DNA from 2 places in the Staphylococcus sp. aM genome. Region 1 is predicted to be linked to the other one. Evidence: a T-box and tRNA genes for the amino acid it is inferred to sense, from the RefSeq annotation. Region 1 holds a T-box; the other holds one or more tRNA genes.

The links. A T-box is a leader RNA that pairs with one kind of tRNA and senses whether it is charged. The one in region 1 lies ahead of P7F85_RS05780 (valine--tRNA ligase), so its partner is inferred to be a tRNA-Val.
Region 2: it has a tRNA-Val gene. The T-box ahead of P7F85_RS05780 (valine--tRNA ligase) is inferred to sense a tRNA for this amino acid. The anticodon was not compared.

The regions. Positions count from the first base shown of each region.
Region 1 covers NZ_CP121447.1:1,163,853-1,170,929, reverse strand. Annotated here, with positions in the region: gene P7F85_RS05790 (prepilin peptidase) at 1-213, opposite strand, end outside; gene P7F85_RS05785 (bifunctional folylpolyglutamate synthase/dihydrofolate synthase) at 371-1,636, opposite strand; gene P7F85_RS05780 (valine--tRNA ligase) at 1,648-4,278, opposite strand; T-box leader at 4,323-4,573, opposite strand; gene P7F85_RS05775 (DNA-3-methyladenine glycosylase I) at 4,631-5,191, shown strand; gene P7F85_RS05770 (AbrB family transcriptional regulator) at 5,268-6,332, opposite strand; gene hemL (glutamate-1-semialdehyde 2,1-aminomutase) at 6,467-7,077, opposite strand, start outside.
Region 2 covers NZ_CP121447.1:981,930-989,006, forward strand. Annotated here, with positions in the region: rRNA gene P7F85_RS04815 (23S ribosomal RNA) at 1-1,682, shown strand, start outside; rRNA gene rrf (5S ribosomal RNA) at 1,753-1,867, shown strand; tRNA gene P7F85_RS04825 (tRNA-Val) at 1,877-1,952, shown strand; tRNA gene P7F85_RS04830 (tRNA-Thr) at 1,959-2,034, shown strand; tRNA gene P7F85_RS04835 (tRNA-Lys) at 2,041-2,116, shown strand; tRNA gene P7F85_RS04840 (tRNA-Leu) at 2,125-2,206, shown strand; tRNA gene P7F85_RS04845 (tRNA-Gly) at 2,210-2,284, shown strand; tRNA gene P7F85_RS04850 (tRNA-Leu) at 2,293-2,381, shown strand; tRNA gene P7F85_RS04855 (tRNA-Arg) at 2,397-2,470, shown strand; tRNA gene P7F85_RS04860 (tRNA-Pro) at 2,480-2,553, shown strand; tRNA gene P7F85_RS04865 (tRNA-Ala) at 2,576-2,651, shown strand; tRNA gene P7F85_RS04870 (tRNA-Met) at 2,676-2,749, shown strand; tRNA gene P7F85_RS04875 (tRNA-Ile) at 2,777-2,850, shown strand; tRNA gene P7F85_RS04880 (tRNA-Ser) at 2,860-2,949, shown strand; tRNA gene P7F85_RS04885 (tRNA-Asp) at 2,960-3,035, shown strand; tRNA gene P7F85_RS04890 (tRNA-Ser) at 3,068-3,157, shown strand; tRNA gene P7F85_RS04895 (tRNA-Met) at 3,178-3,251, shown strand; tRNA gene P7F85_RS04900 (tRNA-Asp) at 3,267-3,342, shown strand; tRNA gene P7F85_RS04905 (tRNA-Phe) at 3,356-3,428, shown strand; tRNA gene P7F85_RS04910 (tRNA-Thr) at 3,437-3,512, shown strand; tRNA gene P7F85_RS04915 (tRNA-Tyr) at 3,519-3,602, shown strand; tRNA gene P7F85_RS04920 (tRNA-Trp) at 3,610-3,683, shown strand; tRNA gene P7F85_RS04925 (tRNA-His) at 3,686-3,758, shown strand; tRNA gene P7F85_RS04930 (tRNA-Gln) at 3,770-3,841, shown strand; tRNA gene P7F85_RS04935 (tRNA-Cys) at 3,847-3,920, shown strand; tRNA gene P7F85_RS04940 (tRNA-Gly) at 3,932-4,006, shown strand; tRNA gene P7F85_RS04945 (tRNA-Gly) at 4,020-4,094, shown strand; tRNA gene P7F85_RS04950 (tRNA-Gly) at 4,108-4,182, shown strand; tRNA gene P7F85_RS04955 (tRNA-Gly) at 4,195-4,269, shown strand; tRNA gene P7F85_RS04960 (tRNA-Leu) at 4,307-4,389, shown strand; gene P7F85_RS04965 (PTS transporter subunit IIC) at 4,561-5,625, shown strand; gene P7F85_RS04970 (ABC transporter substrate-binding protein/permease) at 5,802-7,077, shown strand, end outside.

The DNA of each region.
Region 1 (7,077 bases):
GTAACTATAGTTTAATGATTGCTTACAACATCTCGACTTACCTTTTAAAATAAGGAAGCTTATAATTGGAATTAAATCATAATATTTTAATTTACTTTGACAAAAATCACATTGGGACCTTAATATTAGGTATCTTTTATTAAAATTATCATTAGTTGAAAGCTGATATAAGAAGCTAAATAGTACTGAGGATACATATGTGTAAATCAACATGACTACTCCTTTCAAAAAGATTATATCACAATAATAAAACAAAAACATATTATCAATTTTATATAAAAATGGTTGTACCTCGATCCAAAATTAATAAAGAAGCCAAGATTTCTATAAAATTTAGAAACCTTGGCTTTATTTATATAAAAATTATATTTTAATCAAATTTTGTTTTAGATTTAACTTCGCTTATAAAATATAAGCTACCTGTAATAATTAAACCTTTTCCATCATAATTCTCTAAAAATTCTACATAATCATCTATTAGCTCAACATTATTTCTATTGATATTTTCAGCAATTTCTTCTTTTGATAAAGCTTTGGGAAAATCAAAATCGGTGATATAAAAGTGAGATGCAATGTCTTCTAATTTGTTTAACATATCACAAATTGGTTTTCCTTTAATCGCTGAGAATAAAATATCAATTTGATCACGACCATAATATTGTTTAATAGTATCAATCAAAGCATCTACACTTTCATTATTATGCGCACCATCAATAATCATTAATGGATGTTCTTTAACTTGTTCAATTCTACCGATCCAATTGACTGATTCAATACCATCAATCATTTTATTAAAATCAAGTTCTATGATTCCTGATTCATTTAATTCAATTAATGCCGTTATAGCTAATGATGCATTTTCTTTTTGATGTTCACCCAACATATTTAAAATAATTGTTTCAAGTTCGTAATCTTTATATCTATAAGTAAATTCATCATCTTGAGAAACTACAATAATTTCTCTATCAAGCTCAATAGGTGTTGCATTTTGTTCAACTGCATAGTCTCTAATATATTTTAATGCATCTTCATTTTTCACAGAATAAATTACTGGTGTATTAGGTTTAATGATATCTCCCTTGTCTTTGGCTATATCTAAATAAGTGTTGCCTAAGATGTCAGTATGATCTAAACCTATGCTCGTTAAAATAGACATAATTGGATTAAATACATTGGTTGAATCGTTTTTAATACCTAAACCCGCTTCAACAATAACAAAATCAACTGGGTGTACTTCACCAAAGTATAAAAACATCATTGTAGTAATAATTTCAAATTCAGTTGCATTGCCTAACTCTGTTTCAACTTCTAACGCTTCACTTATTGGTTTAACACGAGTAACTAACTCAATAATTTCATCATTTGAAATAGGATATCCATTTAAACTAATACGTTCATTAAAAGTTTCAATAAATGGAGATGTAAAAGTACCAACTTCATAGTTATTTTCAACCAAAGCTGCTCTTAAATATGCCACTGTCGATCCTTTTCCATTTGTACCGCCTACGTGTATGCCTTTAATACGTTGTTGTGGGTTATTTAGTTTTTCAAGCATCCATTCCACACGTTTAACGCCTGGTTTGATGCCAAACTTAGTTCTTTCATGTATCCAATACAAGCTATCTAGGTAATTCATGATACATACTCCTATGCTTTTAATTGTTCAATTCTTGCTTTTACACCATCATATTTTTCTTGGTAATGCTTTTGCTTTTCTTTTTCTTCATTAATAATTTTTTCAGGTGCTTTATTGACAAAGTTTTCATTGGCCAATTTTTTATCGACGCGATCTAATTCACTTTGTAGTTTATCTAATTCTTTTTCTAAACGTGCAATCTCTTTATCCATATCAATTAAACCTTCTAAAGGTAAGATGACTTTACCCGCTAATACAACAGACGTCATTGCTTTCTCTGGGATGTCGATATCAACATTGATTGTCAATTCACTTGGATGACAGAATCTTTCTATATAGTCAGCATTTTCTGTTAGTGTAGATTGAATATTATTATCTTTAGCCTGAATCATAATTGGAATAGCTTTAGATAGTGGTGTATTTACTTCTAATCGAGATTGTCTTATTGATTTTATAATTTCAACTAATTGTTGCATCGTTTGCTTACTATCATCAAACATGAGTTCCTCATTTACAGTTGGCCAAGATGCTTGAACAATTGTTTCTCCATCATGAGGTAAGCTTTGCCAAATTTTTTCTGTAACAAATGGCATAAATGGATGTAGCATTCTCATAATGCGATCTAACACATAACTTAATACAGAACGTGTCGTTTGTTTTTGATCTTCATCTTCGCCATTCATAGGTATCTTACTCATTTCAATATACCAATCGCAGAATTCATCCCAAATGAAATTATATAACGCTCGACCTACTTCACCAAACTCATATTTATCACTTAAATCTGTAACTGTAGCGATTGTTTCATTTAGACGCGTTAATATCCATTTATCTGCTAAAGATAAATTTCCTGATAAATCAATATCTTCAACTTTAAAGTCTTCACCAATATTCATTAAACTAAATCTTGCGGCATTCCATATTTTATTAATGAAATTCCATACTGATTCAACCTTTTCAGTTGAATAACGTAAATCTTGACCTGGTGCAGAACCTGTGGCAAGGAAGTATCTTAAACTATCTGCACCATATTCATCAATAACATCCATAGGATCTACACCATTGCCTAATGATTTACTCATTTTTCTACCGTCTTCTGCTCTAACTAAGCCATGTAACAATACATCATTAAATGGTCTACGGTCTGTGAACTCTAACCCTTGGAAAATCATACGTGCAACCCAGAAGAAAATAATGTCATAACCTGTCACTAATGCATTAGTTGGGAAATGACGTTTAAAATCTTCTGCTTCAACGTCTGGCCAACCTAAAGTTGAGAATGGCCATAATGCACTAGAAAACCAAGTATCTAAAACATCTTCATCTTGAGTCCAATTTTCAATATCTTCTGGTGCATTTTCTCCTACATAAACTTCTCCAGTTTCATTGTGATACCATGCAGGAATTTGATGGCCCCACCAAAGCTGTCTTGAAATAGTCCAATCTCTAATTTCTTCCATCCAACGATTAAATGTATTTTCAAATCGAGGTGGATAAAAATCAATACGATCATCTGTTTTTTGATTATCTAAAGCACGTTTGGCTAAAGGTTTCATTTTAACAAACCATTGTGTAGATAAATATGGTTCTACTACTGCACCAGAACGTTCAGAGTGACCAACAGAATGCATATGTTCCTCAATCTTAATGACTAAATCTTGTTCTTTTAAGTCTTCAACTAACTGTTTACGACATTCAAAACGCTCAAGGCCTTCATATTTACCAGCATGATGATTCATGTGTCCTTTTTCATCCATTACTATAATATTTTCTAATTGATGACGTTGACCAATTTCAAAGTCATTAGGGTCATGAGCTGGCGTTACTTTCATAGCACCAGAACCAAATTCGATATCTACGTATTCATCAGCTAATATTGGTAATTCTCTACCAACTATTGGTAATATAACCTTTTTGCCAATTACGTCTTTATATCTCTCGTCATTCGGGTTAACAACAATAGCTGTATCACCTAACATCGTTTCTGGACGTGTTGTAGCGATTTCAATATATCCATCCCCATCAGCATATGGGTATTTAAAGTGATAAAATGCACCTTGTACATCTTCATGAATCACTTCTATATCAGATAAAGCGGTACGAGCTTGAGGATCCCAGTTGATGATACGTTCGCCTCTATAAATAATGCCTTTGTTATAAAGGTCAACAAACACTTTTTTAACAGCTTTACTTAAACCGTCATCCAAAGTAAAACGTTCTCTACTATAATCTAATCCTAATCCTAATTTAGCCCATTGTTTACGGATGAAGCTTGCATATTCTTCTTTCCAATCCCAAGCTTGTTCTAAGAATTTTTCACGACCAATATCATGACGTGAAATACCTTGTTCATTTAGTTTAGCTTCTACTTTAGCTTGTGTAGCAATACCAGCATGATCCATACCAGGTAGATATAAAGTATCATAACCTTGCATACGCTTCATACGAGTAATAATATCTTGTAATGTTGTATCCCAAGCATGGCCTAAATGTAATTTACCTGTTACATTTGGTGGTGGAATAACGATTGTATATGTTTCTTTATTACTATCTTCTGATGGTTTGAAATAACCATTTTTTACCCATTCATCATATCTTCCCGCTTCTACTTCGCGTGGATTATATTTCGGTTTCATTTCCATAAAGTAAATCCTCCTCAAAAAAATAAAAAACACCCATCCTATATACATAGGACGGATGTTCCGTGGTACCACCTATATTCAAGAAAGTAGTTAGATTGTAAATAAATCAACCTTCTACTTTCGAGCACTCTAGAATTTGATTAACGCTCAAACACGCTTCTGCCTACTCTTTACTTCGTTCATTCAGCAAAAGGACTAAGTGGGCTACCTTCAGTAGTAATTACTATGTATTTTCACCAACCATACACTCTCTAAAAAGTAATTAAAACATACTCTTCCCAAATATTATATTCATTTACTTAATTATAGTATAATGGAAATTCACATAAGTCAATCTATTAGGAGGAATTTTATGAACCCTTGTGCCTTCGGTACCAAAGATCCAATTTATATAGAATATCATGATCAAGTTTGGGGTCAACCTATGTATGATAGTAAAGATTTATTTAAACTATTGGCATTAGAATCTCAACATGCTGGTCTATCTTGGCTTACGATACTAAAGAAGAAATCCGCTTATGAAGAGGCATTTTATCAATTCGATCCTAAAAAGGTAGCGGCAATGACCGATCAAGATGTCGACAACTTAATGACATTTCCCAATATTGTTCATCATAGAAAGAAATTAGAAGCTATTATTGCACAAGCGAAAGGTTATTTAGAAATTGAGAAGGATTACGGTAGCTTTAGTACGTTTTTATGGTCTTATGTGAATGGTAAACCCATCGACATGGGATATGTAAAGCCTGAAGATCGTATTACGGTTGATGATCGTGCTAAAGCATTGTCCAAAGATTTAAAAAAGTATGGTTTTAAATTCCTAGGTCCAGTAACAGTATTTTCATTTTTAGAGGCAGCTGGATTATATGATTCACATTTGCAAGATTGTCCTCAAAAACCTAAACATGATTAAACTTTAAAGACGTATATCTTAGCTTACAAAATAAGCTTTTGATATACGCCTTTTTTATTAATTCTATTAAACTTTTTTACGATCGCTTTGATCTATATTTCAAGAAATAATTAATTAATGGAGCGATTAAAAATAATATAAAGAAGATTCTAAATATATGATAACTAGATATCATAGCCACATCTGCTCCTGTTTCAATTGCAACTAATACAATTTGGCTCATGCCTCCTGGCGCTGCACCTAAAAACAACTCATTGATTGAATCATGTGTAAAGAAATGTAAGATACAAACCATTATGAAAGCACTTAATATAAGCATAATATTTTGAAACGCAATCGCTACGGCTATTCTACCTTTCAAGTCTGAAAGCAAACGAGCTATTTGTAGGCCTATTCGAATCATATACACCACTTGTGCTGTTGCTAGTAACCAATTATCTAATGCAAATGTCACATCAGTCGTAATATTCCAGATGATTAGAACCACAATTGGTGCCAATAATTGTTTTGTTGGAAAATTTATCTTAGCCATTATCCAATAAACTACAACGATTGCCAATACAATAAATATAAATTGCCAAATATTTAAAACATCAGTTAAAGGTTTTGCTTTAACTATAGTTTCTCCACTACTTTGATTATTTTGGAAAAAATATGAAATTAATGGCACTAAAATCACAACGAATATAATTCTAGATGTTTGTGTTAAACTCACAACTAAAATATTAGCATTTTTATCTTCCTCTGCCATAACTAACATTTGGCTTAAAGCACCAGGTATTACACTTAGAATGGCTGTTTCGGTATTTACGTCTGCTATTTTCTTAAATAATAATGCGATTAAAAGTGCTAACACGAGCAAAAGAACTGAAACAAGAATAATTGTTAACCAACTTGCTTGAATATCTTTTATAACAGTTCTAGTAAATGTAGTTCCTATTTGAACACCTAAACAAATCAGACCAATTTGGCTAATCCAAAACGGCCATTTAATATCTAATTTAAGTACTTTTATACATAAAATAGCTGCTATAATGGGGCCAAACATAAAAGGTAATAATATATGTGATATCTTTAATAGCAAACTTATGATAATGGATAATGCTAATATAATTAGGTTATTTCTATTTATTATCTTCATACGCACACTACCTTTTATAAATGTGTGAAATGGTAAAAACTCAGTTATTTCAAACATACTCATTCAAATAATTTCATTATATATTAATAGCCTGGGTATAATATCCCAGGCTAAAAATGTAATTAATTTTCCTTTTATTTTACAATACGACTTAATGAATTATCAAATGCTTGTATTGTTTTTTCAATATCTTCTTTAGTATGTGCTGTTGATAAGAAAGTCCCTTCAAATTGAGATGGTGGCAGGAATACACCTTCTTTTGCCATTTCTCTATACATCTCACTAAATAATTTCAAATCACTTTTATTGGCTTGTTCAAAATTAGTCACAGGACCTTCATTTAAGAAATAACCTATCATTGATCCAGCTCTATTTACTGTTATAGGTACCTGATGCTTAGCAAAGACTTCTTTAAGCCCTTTTTCAAGTAAATCTCCTAGTTCATTAAAATAGTCATATGATTCAGGTGTTAATTGACTTAGTGTTTCATAACCACTTGTCATTGCTAATGGATTACCTGATAAAGTACCTGCTTGATAAATATTTCCTACTGGTGCGATGTGATCCATGATCTCTTTTTTACCACCAAACGCTCCGACAGGTAAACCTCCACCTATAACTTTACCTAAACAAGTTAAATCTGGTGTCACTCCAAAATAGCCCTGCGCACAGTTATAACCAACTCTAAAACCAGTCATAACTTCATCAAATATTAACAATGAACCATATTCATTAGTAATATCTC
Region 2 (7,077 bases), 180 kb from region 1:
AAGGGCGTCGAAGCATGATCGCAAGGACATGTGGAGCGCTTAGAAGTGAGAATGCCGGTGTGAGTAGCGAAAGACGGGTGAGAATCCCGTCCACCGATTGACTAAGGTTTCCAGAGGAAGGCTCGTCCGCTCTGGGTTAGTCGGGTCCTAAGCTGAGGCCGACAGGCGTAGGCGATGGATAACAGGTTGATATTCCTGTACCACCTAGTATCGTTTTAATCGATGGGGGGACGCAGTAGGATAGGCGAAGCGTGCTATTGGATTGCACGTCCAAGCAGTAAGACTGAGTGTTAGGCAAATCCGGCACTCATAAGGTCAAGCTGTGATGGGGAGAGGAAATTGTTTCCTCGAGTCGTTGATTTCACACTGCCAAGAAAAGCCTCTAGATAGATAACAGGTGCCCGTACCGCAAACCGACACAGGTAGTCAAGATGAGAATTCTAAGGTGAGCGAGCGAACTCTCGTTAAGGAACTCGGCAAAATGACCCCGTAACTTCGGGAGAAGGGGTGCTCTTTAGGGTTAACGCCCAGAAGAGCCGCAGTGAATAGGCCCAAGCGACTGTTTATCAAAAACACAGGTCTCTGCTAAACCGTAAGGTGATGTATAGGGGCTGACGCCTGCCCGGTGCTGGAAGGTTAAGAGGAGTAGTTAGCTTCTGCGAAGCTACGAATCGAAGCCCCAGTAAACGGCGGCCGTAACTATAACGGTCCTAAGGTAGCGAAATTCCTTGTCGGGTAAGTTCCGACCCGCACGAAAGGCGTAACGATTTGGGCACTGTCTCAACGAGAGACTCGGTGAAATCATAGTACCTGTGAAGATGCAGGTTACCCGCGACAGGACGGAAAGACCCCGTGGAGCTTTACTGTAGCCTGATATTGAAATTCGGCACAGCTTGTACAGGATAGGTAGGAGCCTTTGAAACGTGAGCGCTAGCTTACGTGGAGGCATTGGTGGGATACTACCCTAGCTGTGTTGGCTTTCTAACCCGCACCACTTATCGTGGTGGGAGACAGTGTCAGGTGGGCAGTTTGACTGGGGCGGTCGCCTCCTAAAAGGTAACGGAGGCGCTCAAAGGTTCCCTCAGAATGGTTGGAAATCATTCATAGAGTGTAAAGGCATAAGGGAGCTTGACTGCGAGACTTACAAGTCGAGCAGGGTCGAAAGACGGACTTAGTGATCCGGTGGTTCCGCATGGAAGGGCCATCGCTCAACGGATAAAAGCTACCCCGGGGATAACAGGCTTATCTCCCCCAAGAGTTCACATCGACGGGGAGGTTTGGCACCTCGATGTCGGCTCATCGCATCCTGGGGCTGTAGTCGGTCCCAAGGGTTGGGCTGTTCGCCCATTAAAGCGGTACGCGAGCTGGGTTCAGAACGTCGTGAGACAGTTCGGTCCCTATCCGTCGTGGGCGTAGGAAATTTGAGAGGAGCTGTCCTTAGTACGAGAGGACCGGGATGGACATACCTCTGGTGTACCAGTTGTCGTGCCAACGGCATAGCTGGGTAGCTATGTATGGACGGGATAAGTGCTGAAAGCATCTAAGCATGAAGCCCCCCTCAAGATGAGATTTCCCAACTTCGGTTATAAGATCCCTCAAAGATGATGAGGTTAATAGGTTCGAGGTGGAAGCGTGGTGACACGTGGAGCTGACGAATACTAATCGATCGAAGACTTAATCAAAATTTATGTTTTGCGAAGCAAAATCATTTTACTTACTATCTAGTTTTGAATGTATAATACATTCCATTTGTCTGGTGACAATGGCAAGGAGGTCACACCTGTTCCCATGCCGAACACAGAAGTTAAGCTCCTTAGCGCCGATGGTAGTCGGACTAACGTTCCGCTAGAGTAGGACGTTGCCAGGCAAATATACTGGAGAATTAGCTCAGCTGGGAGAGCATCTGCCTTACAAGCAGAGGGTCGGCGGTTCGAACCCGTCATTCTCCACCATTTATAGCCGGCCTAGCTCAATTGGTAGAGCAACTGACTTGTAATCAGTAGGTTGGGGGTTCAAGTCCTCTGGCCGGCACCATCTTTAGAGCCATTAGCTCAGTTGGTAGAGCATCTGACTTTTAATCAGAGGGTCAGAGGTTCGAATCCTCTATGGCTCACCATTTTAATAGCGGGTGTGGCGGAATTGGCAGACGCACTAGACTTAGGATCTAGCGCCTTACGGCGTGGGGGTTCGACTCCCTTCACCCGCATATGCAGAAGTAGTTCAGCGGTAGAATACAACCTTGCCAAGGTTGGGGTCGCGGGTTCGAATCCCGTCTTCTGCTCCATTATTAGTGCCGGGGTGGCGGAACTGGCAGACGCACAGGACTTAAAATCCTGCGGTGAGAGATCACCGTACCGGTTCGATTCCGGTCCTCGGCACCATCTTATTATTAATATGCGCCCGTAGCTCAATTGGATAGAGCGTTTGACTACGGATCAAGAGGTTATGGGTTCGACTCCTATCGGGCGCGCTTATTCTACGGGAAGTAGCTCAGCTTGGTAGAGCACTTGGTTTGGGACCAAGGGGTCGTAGGTTCGAATCCTGTCTTCCCGATAGCAACAATTATTATATATATGGGGGCTTAGCTCAGCTGGGAGAGCGCCTGCTTTGCACGCAGGAGGTCAGCGGTTCGATCCCGCTAGTCTCCACCATATTAAATTTACAAACTAGATAACGGCGGTGTAGCTCAGCTGGCTAGAGCGTACGGTTCATACCCGTGAGGTCGGGGGTTCGATCCCCTCCACCGCCACTACTATTAGTTGTAAGATTATATTTGGGACCTTTAGCTCAGTTGGTTAGAGCTAACGGCTCATAACCGTTCGGTCGCAGGTTCGAGTCCTGCAAGGTCCATATAATTTTGGAGGAATACCCAAGTCCGGCTGAAGGGATCGGTCTTGAAAACCGACAGGGCCTTAACGGGCCGCGGGGGTTCGAATCCCTCTTCCTCCGTTTTATATTTGGTCTCGTAGTGTAGCGGTTAACACGCCTGCCTGTCACGCAGGAGATCGCGGGTTCGATTCCCGTCGAGACCGCCATTTTAATTTAATAGCAATTTACCTATAATCATGGAGGAATACCCAAGTCCGGCTGAAGGGATCGGTCTTGAAAACCGACAGGGCCTTAACGGGCCGCGGGGGTTCGAATCCCTCTTCCTCCGTTTTTATTATTTATTATTATCGCGGGATGGAGCAGTTCGGTAGCTCGTCGGGCTCATAACCCGAAGGTCGGTGGTTCAAATCCGCCTCCCGCAATACATAGTTTTAATAGGTCTCGTAGTGTAGCGGTTAACACGCCTGCCTGTCACGCAGGAGATCGCGGGTTCGATTCCCGTCGAGACCGCCATTATTAATATTATGGTTCAGTAGCTCAGTTGGTAGAGCAATGGATTGAAGCTCCATGTGTCGGCAGTTCGACTCTGTCCTGAACCATTTCACAAGCCGGCCTAGCTCAATTGGTAGAGCAACTGACTTGTAATCAGTAGGTTGGGGGTTCAAGTCCTCTGGCCGGCACCATCTCTTGGAGGGGTAGCGAAGTGGCTAAACGCGGCGGACTGTAAATCCGCTCCTTCGGGTTCGGCAGTTCGAATCTGCCCCCCTCCACCATCTAAATAGGGGCATAGTTCAACGGTAGAATAGAGGTCTCCAAAACCTTTGATGTGGGTTCGATTCCTACTGCCCCTGCCATGGCGGTTGTGGCGAAGTGGTTAACGCATCGGATTGTGGTTCCGACACTCGAGGGTTCGATTCCCTTCAACCGCCCTTATTATTAATGGGCTATAGCCAAGCGGTAAGGCAACGGACTTTGACTCCGTCACGCGCTGGTTCGAATCCAGCTAGCCCAGTTATTGGCGGCATAGCCAAGTGGTAAGGCAGAGGTCTGCAAAACCTTTATCACCGGTTCAAATCCGGTTGCCGCCTCCAGGTTATATTAAGCGGGAGTAGTTCAACTCTAAGAACACGTTCCTTCCCGGAACGAGGTATAGGTGTAAGTCCTATCTTCCGCTCCATAATTTACATCAAGCGGGAGTAGTTCAACTCTTAGAACACGTTCCTTCCCGGAACGAGGTATAGGTGCAAATCCTATCTTCCGCTCCATAATTTATATCAAGCGGGAGTAGTTCAACTCTAAGAACACGTTCCTTCCCGGAACGAGGTATAGGTGTAAGTCCTATCTTCCGCTCCAATTTTATATTAAGCGGGAGTAGTTCAATTCTTAGAACACATTCCTTCCCGGAATGAGGTATAGGTGTAAGTCCTATCTTCCGCTCCAATATTACTTCCAAGTGGAAGTTTTTTCTTTATATTGAGCCGGCGTGGCGGAATTGGCAGACGCGCGGGACTCAAAATCCCGTTCCTTTTTGGAGTGTCGGTTCGATCCCGACCGCCGGTATAAAATAGATAAAGTATGAGGAAAAGTGGTATTTGTGTAAACACATTTACCACTTTTTTTATATCAATAAATTTCTGTATAGAGTTCAAGTAGATTATCTTTATCATATTTTAGTTTGTATCATTTTGTAATATGATATATGATAATTTTATTATGCTTTGGAGGTTCATTATGAGTAAAAATAGTACTAAAATGGGTGGTAAAATTTTCTTTAGTAATATTCTAAATGCAGTTGGTGCAGGAGTTGTAATTGCCTTATTACCTAACGCTTTATTAGGAGAGTTACTTAAATTTTTTAAAGATGGTAATGAGATCTTAGAGACTATCTTTCGTCTTGTTACGGTTATACAGTCTTTTATGGCATTTATAGTAGGAGTTTTAGCAGCTCATCAATTTAAATTCAATGGGTCAGGTGCTGCTATTGTTGGTACTTCTGCTATGTTAGGTTCAGGCGCAATAATATTTAATAATCAAGGCATTATGATTAAAGGTATTGGGGATATAATCAATATTATTTTAGTAGTGATGATTGCCTGTTTTTTATATTTATTATTCCAAGGAAAATTGGGCTCATTTGAAATGATTATTTTACCAGTTTTAATTCCAGTTGTTAGTGGAACTATTGGTATGATGACATTACCATATGTTCAAGTCGTTACTCATACAATTGGTAAATTGATTAATTCATTTACTGATCTTAATCCATTAACGATGTCAATTTTAATTAGTGTGACTTTCTCTTTACTTATGGTTACACCAATTTCATTAGTAGCCATTGCTACTGCGATAGGTTTAACTGGATTAGGTAGTGGTGCGGCGAATATGGGTATTGTTGCTGCTTGTGTTACATTTTTATTTGGATCTTTAAGAGTTAATTCTATTGGGGTCAATTTGGTATTGCTTATTGGTGCAGCTAAAATGATGATACCTGTTTATTTAAAACATTTAATCATAGCTATTCCTCTAATCATTAATGGAGTTGTTACTGGTATTATTGCTTATTTCATAGGTATCAAAGGTACACCTTTATCTGCTGGATTTGGATATACTGGCCTTGTTGGACCTATAAATGCTTTAAACCGTATGCCTGGAGATCAAATGACAAATATTATCATGCTAGTTGTAGGGTACTTTATTATTCCATTTATCAGTGGATTTATAGTACATGAATTATGTAAAAAATTTATACAATCATATAGTGACGAAATATATAAATTTGAAATTCCTAAAGATTAAACAAAACTCTGTGTAGCCGTTAAGGCTGCACTTTTTTTATGGTATTTAAAAATAAATATTGCATATTAATGTAAGTATTTGTATAATAATGAATATTATAAAGGAGGGTTGCTTTAATGAAATATTTTATTAAAGTATTTTTGGTATTTTTAATTATAGTAGGTTCAACATTAACAATGAAACAACCCAATATTAATGCTGAAGAAAATGATACAAATTGGCAGAAAATAAAAGAGAGTGGAGAACTTCGTGTTGGCTTATCAGCTGATTATGCACCGATGGAATTTGAAAAGAATGCAAATGGGAAAACTGAATATGCTGGTGTCGATATAGAGTTAGCTAAGAAGATTGCTAAAGATAATCATCTCAAACTGAAAATTATTAATATGCAATTTGATAGTTTACTAGGTGCGCTTAAAACTGGCAAAATTGATATTATTATTTCTGGAATGACAACGACACCTGAACGTGAAAAAGAAGTAAGCTTTACTAAACCATATATGATGACTAATAATATTATGTTAGTTAAGAAAAATGAAAAAAATCATTTAAAATCTATTAGCGATTTTAAAGATAAAAAAATTGCAGTTCAAAAAGGGACAGATCAAGAAAAAATAGCTAAGACTGAAATTGAAAATGCAGATGTTACTTCATTAAATAAATTACCAGAAACTATTTTATCTGTGAAAAGTGGTAAAACTGTAGGAGCAATTCTTGAAAAACCTGTAGCAGAAGCATACATAAAACAAAATCCTGAACTTGCATTTTCAGATGTGAAATTTAATGAAGAAAAGAAACCAACTTGTATTGCAGTACCTAAAAATTCACCAATTCTATTAAAAAAATTAAATCAGACAATCAATGAAGTAAATGATAAGAATTTAATTGATAAGTATATGTCTAAAGCAGCAAACGACATGCAGGATGATGGTAATTTTTACACAAAATATAAAAGTTTCTTTATTAAAGGATTAGAAAATACAATTTTAATTTCATTTATTGGTGTAGTATTAGGTGCTATTTTAGGAGCGTTTATCGCACTAATGAAATTAAGTAAATTTAAACCATTATCTTGGATTGCTTCAATATATATAGAATTCTTAAGAGGTACACCATTATTAGTACAAGTTTTCATAGTATTTTTTGGTACTACTGCAGCACTTGGACTAGATATTTCTGCTTTAATTTGTGGAACAATTGCGTTAGTTATAAACTCATCAGCATATATTGCAGAGATATTTCGTGCGGGTATTAATTCCATCGATAAAGGACAAACAGAAGCTGCACGCAGTTTAGGTTTGAGTTACAACCAAACGATGAAATCAGTTATTATGCCACAAGCTATTAAGAATATTTTACCTGCACTAGGTAATGAATTTGTTACTTTAATTAAAGAATCATCAATTGTATCAACAATAGGTGTTGGAGAAATTATGTTTAATGCACAAGTGG